DNA from 2 places in the Romboutsia sp. BSD2780061687b_171204_C1 genome. Region 1 is predicted to be linked to the other one. Evidence: riboswitches for the same ligand, from Rfam matches in the RefSeq annotation. Region 1 holds a riboswitch; the other holds the start of a gene.
What was found. A riboswitch is a leader RNA that binds a small molecule or an ion and turns the genes downstream of it on or off. The one in region 1 is predicted to bind lysine.
Positions count from the first base shown of each region.

Region 2: another riboswitch for lysine. It lies ahead of I2H23_RS08965 (amino acid permease); the one in region 1 lies ahead of I2H23_RS05330 (Na+/H+ antiporter NhaC family protein).

Region 1 covers NZ_JADMRK010000002.1:80,797-88,524, reverse strand. Annotated here, with positions in the region: gene I2H23_RS05345 (TVP38/TMEM64 family protein) at 172-765, shown strand; gene I2H23_RS05340 (metal-dependent hydrolase) at 803-1,339, opposite strand; gene I2H23_RS05335 (superoxide dismutase) at 1,487-2,179, opposite strand; lysine riboswitch at 2,367-2,542, shown strand; gene I2H23_RS05330 (Na+/H+ antiporter NhaC family protein) at 2,833-4,572, shown strand; gene I2H23_RS05325 (pentapeptide repeat-containing protein) at 4,704-5,894, shown strand; gene I2H23_RS05320 (PTS sugar transporter subunit IIC) at 5,946-6,995, opposite strand; gene I2H23_RS05315 (DNA-binding protein) at 7,398-7,728, shown strand, end outside.
Region 2 covers NZ_JADMRK010000003.1:244,212-251,939, reverse strand. Annotated here, with positions in the region: gene I2H23_RS08970 (cell wall-binding repeat-containing protein) at 1-758, opposite strand, end outside; lysine riboswitch at 949-1,119, shown strand; gene I2H23_RS08965 (amino acid permease) at 1,396-2,862, shown strand; gene I2H23_RS08960 (LysR family transcriptional regulator) at 2,907-3,815, opposite strand; gene I2H23_RS08955 (nitroreductase family protein) at 4,037-4,858, shown strand; gene I2H23_RS08950 (DNA alkylation repair protein) at 5,157-5,552, opposite strand; gene I2H23_RS08945 (methylated-DNA--[protein]-cysteine S-methyltransferase) at 5,589-6,053, opposite strand; partial or broken gene I2H23_RS15365 (DUF4269 domain-containing protein) at 6,191-6,751, opposite strand; gene I2H23_RS15595 (aminotransferase class V-fold PLP-dependent enzyme) at 6,836-7,102, opposite strand; gene I2H23_RS15590 (aminotransferase class V-fold PLP-dependent enzyme) at 7,245-7,520, opposite strand; gene yedE (YedE family putative selenium transporter) at 7,721-7,728, shown strand, end outside.

The DNA of each region.
Region 1 (7,728 bases):
TACGGAAGTTTATCTGTATTAGCTTTTATTTATTTTAATTAATATATTAGAAGGAGCTATTTAAAGGTTAAATGGCAGCAATTGTTATATGAAGTTTTAGTCAAAATATGGTGAATTTAAGTGAAAATAGTGTATACTATAATATATAATAGACATAAGGAGAAATAGATTATGGAATATATTCAAGAATTAAATCATTTTGCACAAAACTATTGGATTTTAACCATGATAATAGGATTACTAGCAAGCTTTATTGAAAGCTTTTTACCTATACTTCCTCTTATGGCTATAGTAGGAGCTAATGCACTTTTACTTGGGCTATTTGGAGGTCTTGTACTATCTTGGATAGGATCTGGTTTAGGTACTGCATTGCTATTTTTAATTATTAGTAGATTTAACGATAATAAGTTATTTAATAAATTTAGAAATAAAAAAGTAAATAAAGCAATAAAATGGATGGACAAAAAAGGATTTAAGTTACTATTTTTTGCTTATTCTTGTCCCTTTGTACCAAGTTTTTTAGTAACAATAGCATCTGCATTTTGTAAAGTGGATCCTAAATGTTTTATACCTGCAATGCTATCAGGAAAGTTTATAATGTTTTTATTTATAAGTTATCCAATGAGTGACATAAAAGGTTTTATAAACAGTCCTGTTAAAATATTAGTATTTTGTTTATTAGTATTTTTATCATGGACTATAGGTAATAAAGTTAAGAAAAGTTTAGAGAATCATGAAAAAGATAATGAAACTGAAAATGTATAGAATATATAAAATAACCCATCTAATATTAGGTGGGTTATTAAAGTAATATATAAAATCTATATCCTAGTAAAAATATAACTATAAAGTTTAAAGCTTTGCATATTAACTTTTCTGTCTTAGAATTAGTTTTTATAGGAAGGAATGAAAAATTAATGGTTATAGGGTAAAAAATCTCTATACCTTCCTTAGTTAGCAGATCTAAAACTAGATGAGATACATATCCTACTAAAAAGCCACAAGATACACATATAAATACTATATTACTATCTGTAGATTTTATTAAAAAATTGAAACCATAAGCAAGTAAAGATATAAAAATTAGACTATGTGTAAAGCTCCTATGCCTAAATCTAGAACCAAAATATTTATATATAATAGGATATCTTTTACTTATATAAGAACCTCTCATATCGATATCAGGATATAATGAACCTATATATGCAAAATATGTGTATATTAAAAGCAAAATAGCTTTATAAAATACACTATAATTATTTAAAAATGTTTTATATAAATAAGGGAGCGCTAAAAGTGCAAATATATAGCCTCCCTTAGTATGAGTTTCTTTTACCATTAAACCTCCTAGGTGATAGTATAATATTATTGATAATTATATTTGTATTAATTATATAGTAAATTGTAAAAATTTTCAAAAACTATTTTTAAAATATAATTTTAAAAGGATTGAATATACTTAAAATCTACAAATTATTATAAATTTTTATTTTAGATTTTGAATATAGTTTTCTTCCGCTTTACTCCAATTTATAATATTAAACCAATTATTTATATATTCGGCCCTTTTATTTTGATACTTTAGATAGTAAGCATGTTCCCATACATCGATTCCAATTATAGGTTTTAAGTTTAATGTAATAGGAGTATTTTGATTTTGAGTAGTTATAATCGATAGATTTCCAGAGTCATCAGATACAAGCCATGCCCATCCAGATCCAAATACACTTAGTGAAGCTTTATTAAATTCATTTTTAAAATTATCAAAAGATTTAAAGTCTCTGTTTATGGCACTTTTTAATTTTCCATGTAATTTTTTCCTATTAGGAGACATTATTTCAAAGAAAAATTCATGATTATATACTCCTCCACCATTATCTTTTATAGTTTTAGCTATTTCACTAGGCAAACAATCTAGACAAGTTAATAAATCAGAAATACTACAAGCATAAAGGTCAGGGTATCCTTTTATGGCATTATTTAATTTATCTAAGTAAGATTTATAATGTTTATCATAATGTAAGATCATAGTCTCTTTGTCTATATAAGGTTCAAGAGAATCATAAGAATAAGGTAGAGGCATAGGTTCTTTGGGGGTATATATTGGAGATAAAGAGAAAATATTTTGTGGATTAAAAAATATAGTTAATAATAAAGTTATAAATAAAAATTTTTTCATAAAATCACCTCATAATTAGTATGTTTACTATTTATAAAAAAATTTACAAAAGGTATAATAATTTATAAATTTAAATATAAATAACAAAATTATTATATATTATTTATAAATGATATAAAAAAAATCTTTTATACTTGAAAATAAAAATAAAGGTATATATACTATTAATAATAAAAGTGAATAAAATAAAAAGGGTAGAGGTCGCAATATTTAAAAGTACTAATGAGGAGTTAAGCGCGTAGAATCATTAGGAAAGGAACTATTGCCGAAGGGTATAGCTGATGCTTTAAGGTTATATGCCTGGGGGTACATAAAATATATGTATCACTGTCACAATTTATTTTGTGAAGAGCTACATTTGAGAAAAATTTATACATAGGTATAGTTATATTGCTGTGTCTAAAAAGTTAATGTATAACTTTATGTAAAAATTTATAAGTCTTGAGTGTATACTCAAGACTTTTTTACGCTTTAGGAAAATATGATACTTTAAAGAATGTGGATAATTATTGAAGTTGAGTAATACCAATCAGTTTGCAGAGCGTAAAAAAGACATTTTGAGCAACGGACGAAGTCGTTGGCGACATGAGCGAAGCGAATTTTTTATACCCTTATATTCACTAGAGACTAAACAATTTTAAGGGGGAAGTTTTATGAGAAGCAAGAGAAATTTTAGGGTATTATTAATGACTATTATAATTTTTATGATGTCTATGCCATTAGTATTTGCAGGGGGGGATGATATATCAACTATAAATTCAGAAAGACTTAAGATGATAACTTTAATACCACCATTAGTTGCTATAGTTTTAGCATTTATAACTAAGAATGTAGTAATATCGTTATTTGTAGGTATATTTTCAGGAAGCTTTATAATAAACATGTCATCTGGAAATGTTATAGTTGCTTTTGTTAATGCATTTTTAGATATAGTAAATAGGGCATTAAATTCATTAGCAGATCCATGGAATGCAGGTATAATACTTCAAGTTTTAGCTATAGGTGGGGTTATAAGCCTAGTAGCTAGAATGGGTGGTGCAAAAGCTATAGCAGAGAGCCTAGCCAAAAGATCAAAGACCGCTAGAGGGACTCAACTTATAGCATGGTTTTTAGGATTATTAGTATTCTTTGATGATTATGCAAATTCATTAATAGTTGGTCCTATAGTTAGACCAGTAGCAGACAAAATGAAACTATCAAGAGAAAAACTAGCGTTTATAATAGATGCTACAGCTGCACCTATAGCTGGGCTTGCTATAATATCTACATGGATAGGTCTTGAAGTTGGACTTATAAATGATGCATTTAACGGTATAGGAGTAGAAGCTGATGCATTTGGAGTATTTTTAAATACCATACCATATAGATTTTATAATATATTAATATTAGCATTTATAGTTATATCAGCAGTTCTAGCTAAGGATTTTGGACCAATGAGAGAAGCTCAAATTAAAGCCCGAAGTGTTAATAAAAATAATAACAATTCAAACAATGTTAGTAATGATAATTCTGATTTAGAGCCAAAAGAAGGTATAAAATTAAGTTCATGGAATGCAATAATACCTATAGGAACATTAATAATAGCTGCGTTAATTTCTTTTTATTATAGCGGATACACAGCAGCTATGAACTCAGATAACCAAAATCTAATACAATTATTTACTAATTCTCCATATTCATTTGATGCTATAAGAGAGGCGTTTAGTGGAGCAGATGCTTCGGTTGCATTATTCCAGTCAGCTTTATTTGCAAGTATTGTAGGCATAGTTCTTGGAGTTAGTAAAAATATACTTACAATCTCTGAAGCTATAGATGCTTGGATAGATGGAATGAAGGGACTTATTATGACTGGGGTTATATTAATACTTGCATGGTCATTAAGTTCTGTTATAAAAGAACTAGGAACAGCTAAATACTTAGTAACATTATTATCTGGAACACTACCAAATTTTTTATTACCAAGTGTAGTATTTATACTTGGAGCCATAATATCATTTGCTACAGGAACAGCTTATGGAACAATGGGAATACTTATGCCTCTTGCAATACCACTAGCTCATTCTATAAACCCAGAAATGTCGTTTATAGTAGTTAGTACTAGTGCAGTACTAACAGGCGCTATATTTGGAGATCACTGCTCACCAATATCTGACACTACAATAATGTCATCAATGGGAGCTGGATGTAATCATATAGATCATGTTAATACACAGATGCCTTATGCATTATTTACAGCCGTAATAACAGTATTATTTGGATATATACCGGCAGGACTTGGTATACCTGTTTATATAGTATTACCAATAGCTTTATTAGCTACATTTATAGGTATACATGTATTAGGTAAGAAAACGTATGAAGAAGTTGATAATATTATTTATACTATGGATTAGTTTTATTTAAAATAATAGAGTTTGTATTATATAGAATAATAATTATAAAATAAGATAATAATAATTGTAAAAAAAGAAAACGTAAAATATATTTTACGTTTTCTTTTCATCTAAAAGCAAGGAGTTATTCTATGGGATATATAAATTTTGAAGAAGAAAAGGCCGTAGTGAATGAACAATTATCAAATAGAAAAAAAAATAACGAAACATTTTATAAAGATGCAACTACAAAAAAAATAGAACTAAATGATTATGATAATAATTCAAAATATAGCTATAATAAAATAAAAGATAAACTAATCGGCAAAGATGGTATATTTGACGAACAAGATTTTTATGAAATAGTAGAGCAAGATATAATTTGCGCTAAATTTAGAAAATGTGATTTTAAAAATATTAAATTCAAAGACTGCACATTTATAGGTTGTACTTTTAATGATTGCAATTTTAGCGGTGGAGGAGTTGTATTTGAAAATTGTATATTCATAAAAGAAGGAAGTGAAAAACGACCTTCTTTAAATAAAAAAGACAATATAGGGTGTAGTTTCTATAATTGTGATATATATGCAAAATTTTTAAATAGTGACTTATCATATTGTATTTTCGAAAAATGTAAGATTAGTAACACAAGTTTTGAATTAACATATTTAAAATCTTCAATTATAATAAATAGTGAAATTGATATGTTTGAGATTATAGATTGTGATCTTTCAGGCTTTAAAATTTCAAATACATATATACAAGATATAATGTTTGATGATAAATTTACAACTAAATTTGATGCTAAAACATTTTTTGATAAAATTGAACCTAGAGTTAAGGATAAAAATGAATATGAAGGTATATATATGACATATAAAACTTTGTCCGAAAAATTTAAGGAAAATAACTTGAATAATAATTTTGGAGAATATTATTATATAGGGAAATGTACACAAAGAAAATGTGTTAAATTTTTACCTAAAATAAATTCGTATATATATTGGTTAGCATGTGGGTATGGAGAAAGACCTTGGCTTTGTGTATTATCATCTTTAGTAATAATGATAATATTTGCATTTATATTTTTAGCAGTAGGTATTGAGTTAGATGGACAGGTTATAAAATATAGTTTAAGTAATATTGGTACATGGAACCTAAAACAGTTTATTAAAGATTTTAATGAGGTTATAAATTTAAGTGTAGGTATGTTTGGAGCTGTTGGGTTTAACAATTCAAAGCCCACAGAAGTAGCATACATGGTAGCAAATATTGAAATGCTTGTAGGAATCATTATGATGGGAGTAGGTATAGGAACTCTAACGAGAAAAGTTGTAAGATAGTAATATATATAAAAAGAACGTAGAATTATCTACGTTCTTTTTTTTTATATATTATGCTGCAGAAGATTCTTCTGTTCCACGTATCTCATCAGCAGTAAGTATTTTTGTATTTTTGAATAATGTATGTCCTATTAAAGCACCTATTATACTAACTACTATACATCCAACAGCAGCTATTAAAGCAGGAGTTCCGTTTTGACCAACTGCAACAGCGAAACCAGCTATAGGAGTTGCCATACCAGGAACACTTATTGCAAGTGGTGCAACATAAGAACTTACTAATGCAACTACAACACCTGATAATGCTCCACCTATAAAGTTAGTAACAAATACTGGTATTGGGTTAGCAGTTATTATATCTGATTGAGTTAAAGGCTCTATAGCAACAGCTATTGTATCTTTCTTTGAACCAAATTTCATTTTTGAGAAGAATACGAAGTTCATGAAAGAAGAACCAAATACTGCTAATGCACCTATTGCCATTGGAAGACCTGTTAATCCTATTATAGATGTTAAAGCCATTGATGATAATGGAGCAGTAGCAACAACTGTTATTAAACCACCAAGTATTATACCCATTAATATTGGAGATGTAGTAGAAGCAGCTGTTAAAGCTTGTCCTATTTGCATTAATGTATCATTAACTATAGGATCCATAAATCCTGCTATTGCTCTTGTTAAAGGAGCAGCAATTAATATTATAACTATTAAATCAAGACCAGCAGGAGTTTTCTTTTCTAAGAACTTAACAACGAATGATATTAAGTATCCTGCAACGAATCCTGGAAGTATTCCAAATCCTGAAACTGTTAAACCAACTAATACAGCGTATACTGGAGATACACCTAATGCTAAAGGTACTAATATAGCAGCAGCTACACCACCTAAAGAACCGTTAGCAGCTCCAACTTTCTCTAAGAAAGATATACCAAATTGTTGTCCAAATAGCGAAGCGTGGAATGCTTCAACTAAGAAACTTGCGCAAGCAGCACTTGCTAATGCACCCATTGCCTTCATTCCGTGAGGTGCCTTGTAACTAAATAATGTGAATAATGCCAGTACAACTAATAATAATGCTGTACTTGTAAGTATTTGCATCATGCTAATTTTCCTCCTAAGTATATAAATGTAATGTTTTATTTGCTTAAGGTATTGTTTTCCTTAACGTCATATTTACTTAAAGAAATCTTAAGACAATTTTGATTATAAAGCACATTTCGACAATTGTAAATAGTTTTGTTAAAAAAATGCTAAAATTAAAAGAAAAATGTATTATTATTTTAAAATATGTAAGAAAGTTTACAGTAAATGTTAATTGAATTTAAAAAAATGAAAATATTACCTCTAAAAAGTATTGAATACATAAAATATAATAAAAAAATAAATTATTATTTTAAAATACAATAAAAATATATAATATAAACTATAACACATAATTTTGTCTAAATAAAACTCTTATGATAATATGTAGGTATAAATTAACTAAATTACAAGGAGAAAAAAATGACAGCAAACGAAAGAATAAAAATATTTTTGCAACTACAAAATAAAAACTTAAAGTTTCAAGATATAGCAGATAAGATGGAGATAAAACCACAAACATTAAGAAGTTACTTAAATAAAAAAGGGTACAAATTAACAAATGGAAAGTATGAGTTAAAAGATGACATAGATGACATAAAAGAAGAGAAAAAACAAATAGAATTTAATGAAATTAAAAACACTAAAGTAGAAAAAAAGGAAAATGTAAAAAAAAATAATACTAAAAGAAAAACACAAAAACCTAAAAGAGATAAGAAAGTAAATTTAACACCTGAGGATATGGACAAGTTAT
Region 2 (7,728 bases), on a different contig from region 1:
TAATACCCGTCTTTAAAGCCTGCTTCACCTTGTCTATGTATTACTTGTATTTCTCTTTCATCTCCAAATACACCTTTTGCTTTAATTTTTTCTGATTTGATTATATTGTTTGTGTTTTCGTATTGATTTATTATATCTCCACTGTTAGCATCTATAAATACAATTTTGTTATAAATTGTTTTTCCTATTATATTTACATCTACTTTGTATGCAAGTTTATATTCTTCTTTACTTTTATATAAATATAACTCTACTTTTTCATTTTTATTTAATTCATTTTTTAGTTCAAGTTTTTCCTTTGCTATCTTAAGTGCATCATCTTTAGTTAAAGTCGGATTATAGTTAAATCCTTTTAATGTCTTTGATGTTGGCTCTATATATCCTGAAATTGATTTTATATTTCCGTCATAATCTACGCATCCTACTAAATCTGAACCATAGATAGGTATATTATTTATATACTGTTGAAGTCTTACTATAACCTGAGAATCATTTTTATCATCTTCTTTTGATTTGACTTTGAAAGTAGAAGTTTTTTCTACATTGCTTAAATAATTAATTAGGATTTGTTGAGGTGATATACCTTCTTTTTTCTCTTCCTTTATATTACCACTTACTACAAATGGTTCCGATTTTTCTATAGCTTTTTTTAATTCTTGTTTTTGCATATCCTCACTTGCAAAACTCAAACTAGTTAGATTTATAGTTATTAAACATAGTGTTGTTATGCTTGCTATGCTCTTTTTTAATAATGTCACTTGCTTTCCCCCTCAATTTTCTTTATTTAATGCTTTTGCTCCTTGTTATATTTTTACTAACTATGTTAACTCTATTTTAACACTTGCAATTATTGTTAGTAAACTTATTATTTATTGTTTTTGTACAAAATCTAATCTTTTCTATTGACTTATTTTTTGTTTTGGTTATAATTTAAAACAACAAGTAGATAACTGAGATAGAGGCGCGAAATTTAAGAGTAGTATTATGGAGGTAAGCTCAATGAAATAATACAAAAGGAAATTTCGCCGAAGTAAATAGTTAATGGCTTTGATACTATTTACTGGGCTTATGTAAAATATGCATAAGACTGTCACATTTTTGTGGAGAGCTATTTTCAATGAAAACGTACGGTACGTTGTATTTTTTGTATATAATTTACGTATTTTTGTCATGGGTATAGTCTCATGGCTTTTTTTGTATACAAAAACCTTATGTAAACCTAAAATTACTGATAACTTATATAAGGTATATCAATAACTCAATAATATAAAAATATATCTGAGTAACCGTCGAAGTCGTTAGCGACATAAACTAAGCGCATTTTTATTGTTAGATAAATTTTATTATCTTAGTTACTTACTTATGGAAAATTTACACCATAAGGAGGATAATCAAATGAGTGAACAAAATCAAGAATTAAAAAGAGGATTAAAAGCAAGACATCTAAACATGATAGCACTAGGTGGTTCTATTGGAACAGGTATATTTCTTGCAATGGGAGATACTATCTATCAAGCAGGACCTGGTGGTGCATTAGTTGCATATGTTTTAGTAGGCATTATGGTTTATTTTTTAATAACAAGTTTAGGTGAAATGGCTACTTTTATGCCAATCTCTGGATCTTTCAGTTCCTATGCTACTAAATTTATTGACCCAGCACTTGGGTTTGCACTTGGATGGAATTACTGGTACAACTGGGCTATAACAATAGCTGCCGAAATGGTTGCAGGTTCTTTAGTTATGAAATTTTGGTTCCCAAACATACCAGGAGTTTACTGGAGTTTATTATTTTTAATAATAATTGTCGGATTAAACTTCCTATCATCAAAAGCCTACGGTGAGTCTGAATATTGGTTTGCTGGTGTTAAAGTTGTTACTGTAATTATATTTTTAATAATAGGTGTATTAATGATAGTTGGTATAATTGGTTCTGATGAAATAGGATTTCATAATTATTTTATAAAAGATGGACCTTTCCATGGTGGAATAAAATCAATCTTTGCCATTTTTCTAGTTGCAGGATTTTCATTTCAGGGAACCGAACTTATAGGAGTTGCTGCTGGAGAAAGTGAAAATCCAGAAAAAACTATTCCTAGGGCTATAAAATCCATATTTTGGAGAATATTAATATTTTATTTAGGAACGATAATAGTTTTAGGTGCTATAATACCTTTTACACAGGCTGGTGTTTCTGAAAGTCCATTTACTATGGTATTTGAGAAAGCAGGTATAGCTGGAGCTGCTTCTCTTATGAATGCAGTAATATTAACATCTGTATTATCTGCTGGAAATTCTGGTATGTATGCATCAAGCAGAATGCTTCACTCTATGGCTAAGGATGGACTTGCTCCAAAGCTATTTGCTAAGACTAATAAAAGAGGTGTTCCTGTAAATGCTTTAATATTAACTACTATAGTTGCATCTTTTTGTTTCTTAACAGGTGTATTTGCCGAAAGTACTGTTTATGTTTGGTTAGTTGCTGCATCTGGCCTTGCTGGATTTATAGCATGGGTTGGAATAGCAATATGCCATTATAGATTTAGAAAAGCATATACTCATCAAGGTAATAATTTAAAAGATTTAAAATTTACTGCTAAATGGTATCCTTTTGGACCTATACTAGCATTAATAATGTGTATAGTTATAATAATAGGTCAAGGTTATTCTTGTATTAAACCAGATGGCATTGACTGGAGTGGTTTAATAGCTTCTTATATAGGTATACCTCTATTTTTAAGTTTATATATAGGTTATAAAATTAAGCACAAGACTAAACTTATCCCTCTTCACAAGGTTGATTTAACTTATGGAGAAGATAAAAATTTAGATAATATAGAAAAAAAGATCCTTGAATTAAATTAATAAACATAAAAAATGTAACTCCTTTAACTTAGGAGTTACATTTTTTATGATGAAGTTATATAATTTCTATCAACATATTCTAATATATAATCTCTAAATAACTTTGCTATTGGAGGTATATATGAATTTTTTAAATAACTCATATATATTATTCTTTCCTTAATAGTTTCTTTAATATTTATTTTAGATAGTGTATTTGTATTGATAGTTGGTGAATCAGGAACTACTGAAATCCCTGCTCCAGCAGATACTAATCCTTCTATTACACTTCCTATATTAGCTCCTTTTGGCTGAATTGATATTTTAGGGGTATACCCTAAAGCATCAGTACAAGAAAGAATCCTATCTTTACTACCTTCACAAAATGCTATAAAAGATTCATTTTCTAATTCCTTTAAAGATACCTCTCCTCTACCGGCTAATTTATGATTCTTTGGTACTATTAATATATACTCTTGCTTTTTTATTGGTATAGATTCTATATTAATATCCCAAATAGGTTCTGTATGATTATCATAGAAACCAATATCAATTTTTCCTTTTTTTAAATCTTCTATTATTTCAGTTACAGACTGTTGGTTAAATTGAAACTTTACATTAGGGTTATCATTTAAGAAATCGCTTATTATAAAATTCATAAAATAAGCTCCTACTCTAGATGTAGAGGAAATAGAAACTGTCCCTGTAGTATCACTAACCATTTCATCTAATTCCTTTATCCCTTTTTCAATCTCTACCAATGCTCTCTCTGCATGAACTAAAAATAATTTCCCAAACCTAGTTAGTTTGACATTTCTGCCACTCTTTTCAAATAAAGGGACTTTTAGTTCTCCTTCCAACTTTGCTATTGATTTACTTAATGCTGGTTGAGTAACTAATAATAACTTTGAAGCTTTAGTAAAATTTTCGGTTTCAGCGACTGTTTTGAAATACTCTAGTTGTTGTAGGTTCATTTTCTACTCCTTTTTATAATTTATCAAATCTATAACTAAAAGTTATATGTTTATGAATATTTTAAATTAGACATAGTGGTTATAACAGTGCTATAATCACTATTATCCTTAATAAATATATTTGTATTTTCTTATGAATTTTACTTATTAGTATACCAAAATAATTAAGACATATAAATTAAAATTGAAAGATATTATATAAATTAAAGGGAGTGTTTTTTATGATGAAAGTAGATAAGGATCTTTGTATAGGATGTTCTCTATGTGTTAAAGATTGCATGGTTAAAGATATTGAACTTATAGATAAAAAGGCTCATATTAAAAATGTAGCCTGTTTTAAATGTGGTCACTGTATTGCAATATGCCCTAAAAATGCAGTATCAACTGATGATTATAACATGAATGAAGTTAAAGATTATAATAAAGAGGATTTCTCTATTGATGCAGATAATTTACTAAACTTTATCAAGTTTAGAAGAAGTGTAAGACACTTTAAAAATCAGGATGTAGAAATAGAAAAACTTTCTAAAATCATAGAAGCAGGGAGATTTACTCAAACAGCAAGAAATGCACAAGATGTATCTTATATTGTAGTTAAAGATGGCATAGAAACTTTAAAAGAAATGTCTTTAGAAAGATTAAGTGATATGGGTAAATATATGCTTGCTAACTTAACACCTGAAACAATGAATTTAAAGCTATATGCCCAGATGTGGGTAAAAATGTATGAAGAATTTAAAGCAAATCCTACTGGTAGGGATAGTCTATTCTTCAATGCTCCTGCTGTAATACTTGTAGTTTCTGATAATCCTGTAGATGCTAGTTTAGCTTCCTCTAATATGGAACTTATGACTAATGCTCTAGGCCTTGGAACTTTCTTTAGTGGATTCTTTACAAGATCTGCTGAAGGAAATAAAAAAATTATGGACTTCTTAGGACTGAACGAAAATCAAAAAATTGTAACTTGCATGGTTATCGGATATCCAGATGTAAAATATCAAAGAACAACTCCAAGAAAAGAAGCACAAATATCTTGGAAGTAATCTAAATAAAAAATTCGCTTCGCTCATGTCGCCAACGACTACGTCCGTTGCTCAAAATATATTTTTCTACATTTTCAAACTTGTTGATATATCTTATATCCATAATTTATCAACAGTTTTGTTCTTAATATAAAATCCTTGTATGTAAAAAAATAGAAATGGGCTATGTTAAGGTAAATTAGCCCATTTTTACTATCTCTTCATTGATTTTATTAAGACTTTCCTTTCTTTGTCAATCTTTAAAGATTCACATATTTTCTGGAGAGATTTATTGTAAGTAAAATCATCAAGATTATTATTATTTAAATATTCTAGTGTTATATTTTTTTAGAAATTCCCATACTATTTCTTTATTTTTATTGGTTATTTTAAGCCCACTACAAAAACTATCACATACAGACCAGTTATTTATTTTAGGAATAAAGTTTTTTATATATACTAATATTTCTTCTATATTACTATCCTTAACATATCCTATTACCATTCCCTGTAGCATAACCTCTTCAAAATATGTATCATTAGCATTTTTTAGATATTCTCTCCAGTCTTTTTTAGCTATTCTCTTCGCTATTTTTCTTAAACACAAAAGTCTAACACCTAGTATATTCTCAACTCCTGGTATTAGCCTTGAAGAAAATTCTCTATACTTTTCTTCTGATAATTTCAAAAGTTCTTCTCTAATTTTTTCGTTCATATATCCCTTCTCCATATAATGTTAATATACTTTTATTTAATTATTATTTTCCATATCTAATAATTGTTTTTTTATCTCTAAACCCGCAGCATAACCAACTAAACTTCCATCAGCACCTATAATTCTATGGCATGGAATTATTATTAATATAGGATTTTTATTATTTGCCATTCCCACTGCTCTAGCTGCTGTTGGCTTACCTATTTTTTGAGCTAATTCTTTATAACTATATGTTTTGCCATATGGTACATCTTTAAGTTCATTCCATACTAGCTTTTGAAATTCTGTACCGTTAAGAGAAAGTGGTACATCAAATTCTATTCTTTGTCCTAATAAGTATTCCTGAAGTTGCTTTGCTGTTTCTTTAATTAATGGTGTTTCTTCAATATTCATATCTTCTGATGATAGTTTCTCCGCTAGATAAAGATCTGTTATTCCTTTTCCATCTTCAGCAATTCCTATCTTTCCCAGCTTTGTTTCATAATAAAAAATATTTTTCATATAAACACCTCATTTGTTAATTTGCATATGTTATTTCATAATCTAATATACAATACTTTATATAATATTTATATAATAAAGAAGTTACTATACTAAAAATAAGCATAATAACTTCTTTATATTTTTCTATATTAATATTATTTTAAATTTTTTAAATCATCATCATAGTATTCTTCTAATTCTAGTAAACTTTCATATGGATTACCTTTTAATCCTAGTTGTTTAGCAAAAGCTGGCTCTGTTTTTAATCCCCTCTTTTTTAAAGCTATTATTTCATTTTTAAAATCTTTTCCTAAAATCTCTATCAATCTAGCTTCTATCACCATATGTCTATATCCGTTGGTTTTCTCTGAATGATTTTTGCTCGCATATATCTCTATTTCTATATCATCCACATAAAAGTTACATACTATTATATTTTCTATACTATTTTATATTACTTTAAATCCTTTTCTTATTTCAAATTCATTGACTAATACTTCTTTAAAAGTAACGAAGTTTTCTACTTCACATACAATATCTAGATCACTACTTTCTATGTTTATTTGTATTGGAATAGTTCCTATCAGTATTGGGTTGTAATCCTTGAGTACTTCAAATATATTTATTCTTTTAAGTATTTCATAACTTTTTCTTTGAGTATTATTCCCCTCTTTTAGGTATGATATATCCTTCCAGTTTATGTCCTTTATTTTCATATCTTCCCCTTATTCAGATCTTTAAATGTAAATTGATTTTAAAAATGATTATCCATTTTCTTAAAGTATATTATAAAACATGAATTATTTATTTATCCATATATTTTTCACACAATCAATAATATAATCTATTTCTTTTTCTGTGTTAAAGTACACAAAACTAAATCTAACAGTACCATTAGGAAAAGTTCCTAGTGTTTTATGAGCAGAAGGTGCACAATAAAGACCGCTTCTAGTTGATATACCGTAATTTTTATCTAACATATGACATACTATCCCATTATCAAGTTCTTTAAAATCAAGAGAAACTACCGAGGTTCTATTTTTAGTATCAAGCTTTCCAACTAACAAACTTTTATCTATTCCTTTTATTCCACCTACAAATCTTTTAGTTTGATTTCGCCTAAAAAGTTACAATTAACTTTTGTAATCGTTATGTCATTTAAAGAATTCAACGGTCTCATAACTGCATTGTGCTCCATAGAAGAAACTATTACATTGTCACCTTTTTTAGTAAGCCTTTAATTACTATATTTAAGCTAGTTGTAATATTAGGTGTGAAAACAACATTTTTAGGTTTATCAAAATTGAATAATTCACATATTAATTCTCTAGTTTCATATAGAACATTTTCCGCTTCATAGGATGATGAATATGCACCTCTATTTACATTACAACCTACATTATTTATATAATCTAGCATAGTTCCACCCTTTAATGTTGTCTTTGGATATGATGTTGCTCCATTATCACAATGTATCTTATCCATTTTTCCCCCTAATTAAATATATCTTAAGTTTAATATATCATTCATTTTTATTACTGCTATACTGTTTTTATCTATCTTTACATGAGTATTTTAGAATTTTTCTATACTACATTTTTACCTAATTATCTACAAAATGGCTATGTTATACTTTGCGTGGAAAAGTATTTTGTATCTAACAATTTCATATGGGGGTATTTTTAATGAAGGA